DNA from 2 places in the Xenorhabdus cabanillasii genome. Region 1 is predicted to be linked to the other one. Evidence: predicted binding sites of a transcription regulator. Region 1 holds the regulator's gene; the other holds the start of a gene.
The links. The regulator LexA, encoded in region 1, represses DNA repair genes until DNA is damaged. The targets are predictions, from matches to a motif close to TNCTGTATGTACATACAGNA.
Positions count from the first base shown of each region.

Region 2: a site for LexA is predicted at 1,342-1,361, ahead of BDD26_RS13505 (metal-dependent hydrolase). Genes of this name have one in related genera too.

Region 1 covers NZ_QTUB01000001.1:910,081-913,264, reverse strand. The annotation lists gene zur (zinc uptake transcriptional repressor Zur) at 209-673, shown strand; gene lexA (transcriptional repressor LexA) at 811-1,428, opposite strand; gene BDD26_RS04545 (diacylglycerol kinase) at 1,547-1,918, opposite strand; gene plsB (glycerol-3-phosphate 1-O-acyltransferase PlsB) at 2,056-3,184, shown strand, end outside.
Region 2 covers NZ_QTUB01000001.1:2,890,163-2,893,346, forward strand. The annotation lists gene BDD26_RS13500 (L-cystine transporter) at 1-267, opposite strand, end outside; gene BDD26_RS13505 (metal-dependent hydrolase) at 709-1,302, opposite strand; gene BDD26_RS13510 (YniB family protein) at 1,552-2,091, shown strand; gene BDD26_RS13515 (fructosamine kinase family protein) at 2,298-3,161, opposite strand.

The DNA.
Region 1 (3,184 bases):
TGATGAGGATATCTTACTCCTCGCGTCGCAGGGGAGTAAGAAAATACCCAACAATTTTGACATGTTATTTAGAGAAAATAATTTATTAATTGGTAATCAAGGAGAATGGCAGAGTCATGACCATTAAGCAGATTTCAGCTACGAAGCTACGAATTGAAAAACATGATAACATTACAACCATTGGCATATGCTGGGTGTGAAGGATGTAATGAAAACTATCAATCAAAAAAAGTTACTGACACGGGCTGAGGCAATCTGCCTGTCACGAGGGGTTCGTTTAACACCCCAACGCCTTGAAATTCTGCGTTTAATTTCAGCACAACCAGGTGCAATAAGTGCCTATGATTTGCTGGATCTGCTCCGTGAAGCTGAGCCACAGGCAAAACCGCCGACAGTCTATCGTGGGTTGGAGTTTTTACTGGAACAGGGCTTTGTCCACAAAATAGAATCTACGAATAGTTATGTGATTTGTCATCACTTTGAAGAACCTTGTCATACATCAGCTATGTTTCTTTGTGATAATTGTGGTTCTGTTACCGAACAGGATGCTAAAGATATTGAATCAGCTATACAAAAGTTAGCGCAAGATGCAGGATTTAATCTGCGACACAGTGTGATAGAAGTTCACGGCTTGTGCTCTTCCTGCCATGAAATGAATTCCTGTACGGAATAAGTTTTAAAATTCGTTTTATTAGGCGGTCATCACTGAAAAGTTTATTAATTTCCAAGTTCCCAGATAATCTTTTGATTCGCGGGAACAATGAAAAATGACCGCCCAAAATGGCAAACTGTAATTATCCGCTTTTACAATCAGAACCAATCCCCGTTACGAATAACGCCAACTGCCAATCCTTCAATGGTAAAATTCTGTTTGCGTAAATCCACAACGATAGGCTCAAATTCAGGATTCTCAGCAATCAGTTCAATTCTGTTTCCTGTTTGTTTGAAGCGTTTTACTGTGACTTCATCTTCAATCCGTGCGACGATAACCTGCCCGTTATGAACATCCTGCGTTTTATGCACAGCAAGCAAATCACCATCCATAATACCGATATCTTTCATTGACATACCGCGAACACGCAATAGAAAATCAGCATTTGGTTTAAATAATTCCGGATCCACTTTGTAATGACTTTCGATGTGTTCCTGAGCCAATAGTGGTTCACCAGCAGCAACACGACCGATTAGTGGTAATCCCGTACCTTCATCCTCCTCTTCAAGCAGCAAACGGATTCCTCTGGAAGCACCAGCGACAATTTCTATCACCCCTTTACGCGCCAGTGCCTTTAAATGCTCTTCTGCTGCGTTAGGTGAACGAAAACCAAGGCGTGCTGCAATTTCAGCACGTGTCGGTGGCATACCCGTTTGCGAAATATGGTCACGCACCAAATCATAAACCTGTTGCTGCCTGGCAGTTAATGCTTTCATTTCGCCCCCTGTTTGTTTATACAGTCTGACTGTGAGTATATACAGCTAAAATTGAATTGGGAACCTGTCAGAATGTAAAAGCCGCTAAATAACGAATTTTGACGAAAAATAAATCACCTTAGCGTATAAAATACGACCCAATGATTGTTACCCAGATGAACAGTGCCAAAATAACAGCTAAAAATACGGCAGCAGAGCCCATATCTTTTGCTCGCCCCGACAATGCGTGATATTCACTGCCGATTCGATCAACCACAGCCTCAATTGCACTGTTTAGCACTTCAACAATAACCACCAATATGACAGAGCTAATGAGAAAAAGTCTCTCAAGCATGCCAAAATCAAAGGAAAATGCCACAATAACCGCTAAGATAGCTAAAATTACCTCTTGCCGAAATGCAGCCTCATTCTGCCACGCGGCTTTAATACCTTTTGCTGAATACCTCGCCGCTTTAATAATACGGCTCAAGCCTGTTGATTGATTCGCCATAAAAACTTTCTTCAATAATCATAATAGTTTTAAGATCATATAACTTTTATATCTTATTATTATCTTATTTCCACAGATCTCAAAATCTGTTTCTGGTATGCTTGCGACGCATTGCTAATAAGAGGCTTAAAGCAGTTATGTCAGCTTGGCGTAAAATATATTACAAGTTATTGAATTTTCCGATAAAAATTTTAGTAAAAAGTAAACTTATTCCAACGGCTCCCATTCAAGAGTTGAGTCTTGATACGACCCGGCCTATTTTGTATGTGCTCCCGTATCATTCAAAAGCCGACTTATTGACCTTGCGTCAACAATGTCTGGCTCAAGATCTACCAGATCCTTTAAATCCTTTGGATATTGATGATACACAGCTCCCAAGTTGTGTTTTTATTGATGACGGCCCACGAGTGTTCCGCTGTTATGCGCCCAAGCATGAGTCCGTAAAGATTTTTCATTCTTATCTGGACTTACATCGCAATAACCCTAATCTGGATATTCAGATGGTGCCCGTTTCCGTGATGTTTGGACGTTCCCCGGGACGTGAAGGGCAAGAAACAAATACAGCACCACAGTTGCGCCTTCTCAATGGGATCCAGAAGTTTTTTGCAATCCTGTGGCTCGGGCGGGATAGTTTTGTTCGTTTCTCCACGCCTGTTTCATTGCGCAGTATAGCCGATGATCATGGTACGGATACGATTATTGCCAATAAACTTGCCCGTGTTGCACGGATCCACTATTCCCGTCAACGTCTGGCCGCAGTCGGACCACGTTTACCTGCCCGACAGGATCTGTTCAGAAAATTACTGGCATCCAAGGCCATTGAAAAAGCCATTGCCGATGAAGCCCGTAGCAAGAAAATCTCGCCAGAGAAAGCAAAACAAAACGCTATCAATATGCTGGAAGAGATTGCAGCGGATTTCTCCTATGAAACTGTACGCATAACAGACCGTGTTTTGAGCTGGACGTGGAACCGCCTCTATCAGGGTATCAATGTCCATAATGCCGAACGGATCCGCCAATTGGCACAAGATAGTCATGAACTGGTCTATGTTCCATGCCATCGCAGCCATATGGATTACCTGCTGCTTTCTTACGTGCTTTATCACCAGGGGCTGGTTCCACCACATATTGCAGCCGGTATTAACCTGAATTTCTGGCCAGCAGGGCCGATATTCCGCCGCCTTGGTGCATTCTTCATCCGCCGCACTTTTAAAGGTAACAAACTCTATTCGACAATTTTCCGCGAATATCTGGGAGAGCTGTTTT
Region 2 (3,184 bases), 2.0 Mb from region 1:
CAGTATAGAGGCAAAAACCAATGGCATAATGACCATCTGTAACAATTGTACATAACCATTACCGACAATGTTGAACCATTTAATTGATTCTTTCACAATAGGATCGTGTGCACCATAAATCACATTTAATGCCAATCCAAAAAAAACGCCTACAATCAGGGCAATAAGAACTTTCTTGGATAGGCTCCATTGATCTGAACTCGTTTTAGCTAATACTACGAGCAGCGTTGCGAAAATCAGCACATTAATAATGAGTGGTAAATTCATCCCCAGTCTCCAATATTTTGACTAATATGATTTTTTTGTATGGAATATGCTTACTTCAGGTTATAACAAAAAGTTGCACCATATATTCTATTAACTATGCATGGTATCAATATAAGAATTGGCTTTCTTATAATTAAAAAGAATAAAATATAATTATTTATCACTAGCTAGTTCAATTAGTTATATGTGCTTATGTAATTTATTTTCACCTTGTTCAGGTTTGGTAACAATGTGCAGAGATTTACCGCGTGATATATGGGTTTCTTGGTGTTATATAATTAATATAATTCATATTGTTACATCAGAATAGGAGGACATAACTAACAAAATAGCAACGCTGAAGATGAAAATGATAAGTAAAAATTAAAAAGTAATACTTATATTTTGAGTTAACTCCCCATCTTTTAAATGGGGCTGTGGTTTGATTAAAAATAAACTCAATTACTTATATAGATTTTGTAATTTATCGATATTTAACTTATCAAGTGGCAGTTTATCGAATGGTAGTTTGTCTAAATAGTGCATAAACGAAAAATCGATGTACTGTGGAATGAGAATAGCAATTGCTACAATCAAAACGGCTATAAATCGTTCCGCTTTTTTGCGCTCTTTTCCCCTTAATATAGGGATTCGGAAACGCATCTTTAGTGGCCATAAGAGAGGGATACCTGCTGGAGTAAGCATATCTGCAACCAAATGGCTGATATAGCCTACGATCATGGCATGGAAAAAGTCAGTTGGTATGGGCCAGTCAGCAGGCATTTTGGTCTGAAAGAGAATAATGCCAACAACTAGTGCCAATAGGCTATGTGTGAATCCTCGATGCCCACAAAGTCGTGCAATAGGAATGGAAATAAAACGGAATAACCTGCCTAACGTTGAATGTGGATGATCAATATCAGGTAATAAAGAAGCCAAAAGCACACCAGGAAGCATATGCAACCAATCTCCCTGTGCTATTTCTGGCGTAATTTCTAGCTGATGAGCCAATACAAGGCTGGCAACTGAAAAGAGAAGATGCCCTTCTGCTGTCATAATTATTTATACTGAATTGTTTGTTATATTGATATTTATTGCTGTTTATGCATACAGTTCGCGCTAGTATAGAGGGTTTTGTATAAGTTGAATAGGGGTAAACAAGAAAAATCTTTTATTTATTAACATATAACACTAATATTTAACTGATTTTTGTCTAGAATAGTTATCCATGCTTCTGGAGATTCGTTCACTTACTGTCGCGTTATAACTTGAAATTTATTGGGTATATGCTCATGAGGAGTATTAATGACGTATCATCAAGCAAGATATGTCGCTATTGCGAAGCGGCTGTTGGGATGGATTATTTTTGTACCCGCTTTTTTGTCAACTTTAGTTTCAGTGGCTAACCTGATATGGCAACATGAGGTTAAAGGTGAGGGCATTAATGCAGTATTGAATGATTTTTTGAGAATGATGGCTGAAATGATCAAATTCAATACACCATTTTTGGATTTTTTTTGGAAGCACTCTCCAACTCCAGACTATGTGGCAATGATCACAGGGGCAAATGTCAGTTTTTTGGTTATCTATTTCCTGATGTTTGTTGGCTTGGCAATGAGTGCATCTGGTTTGAGGATATACCGCCAATTCAAATTTATTAAGGAACAAATTGAAGATCATATGGTCCTTGAGAAAGCTAAAGAGAGCGGTGTAACTAAGGAACAGTTGGAAGCTAAAATCGAATTTCCACGCCATTCATTATTCAGCCAAATATTCATTCTTTATATATCACCCATTATTATCGGCGCAATCGCCTATTTTTTATCGAAATTATTAGGTTGGTAATATATAAGATAGCTGCGAGAGTAGTTAGCTCTGCAGCTTACTGGTATATCCAAGAATAGAACGGAGAACTGTCTAAAATAGCACTCTGATATCGGGTAGTTATAATATTCGTAAATTGAGGGTATTAAAATCTAGTTATTAACTTTAACCATTGAATTAGACTTGAAAAAAGAAATTTTCCTTTATTATGTAGATAGTCTGAATGATTATTCAGATAATATATTATCGATTATGGTTTGCACGGCAATGAAACTATCGCCACCAAAAAGGTTACAGCGATTCAGTAAATAATAGAGCTGATAAAGTGGCTGTCGTTCAATAAAGTCTGGTGGCAATGGCCAAACACTTTGATAACCGTCAAGAACTTGCAGAGGCAATTCAGGATAGAAAGGGAGCATAGCAAGGTCACATTCACGATCTCCCCAATAACATGCAGGATCAAATGCTACGGCGCAATTGTTGTTTAATGATGCACAATTTGTTGGCCATAAATCGCCATGCAATAAAGAGGGTTCAGGTTGATGAGAATGCAGTTTGTCACTGATTTTTTGGACAATAGAATCGATATTCCCGAATACCATTCCCTTGTCTGCTGCAAGTTGTAACTGCCAGCCAATGCGCTTTTCTGCGTAAAATTGATTCCAGCGTTTTTGCCACCCATTAGGCTGTATTGTAGTGCCAAGCATATTGTCAAAATCAAAACCGAATTTCGGTTGTTCATTCCATTGGTGCAGCTTGGCAAGTTGTTGGCCAAAGCAATACGCGTTATGAGCATCGAATGGTTTTATAGGAAGGTATTCCAGTATAAGAAAACTATGACTACGATCATGCCCAACACCGTAAACTTCAGGTATGCGCGTTGTTTTACTACGTGCTAATAATTCCAGCTGTTCTGCTTCTGTTTTAAAAACAGTCAACATCTCTTTCGTGTTGGATTTAACAAAGATATGTTGTTCACCATACTCAATGGACCACGAGCGGTGAATGTCTCCTCCTGATAATTCCGTCTGATTGCAGATTTCTGCTTCACCAAAATGTTCACTTAATAGACGGCTAACAGTTTGCCACATGACTCACCTCATTAAGTTGACAA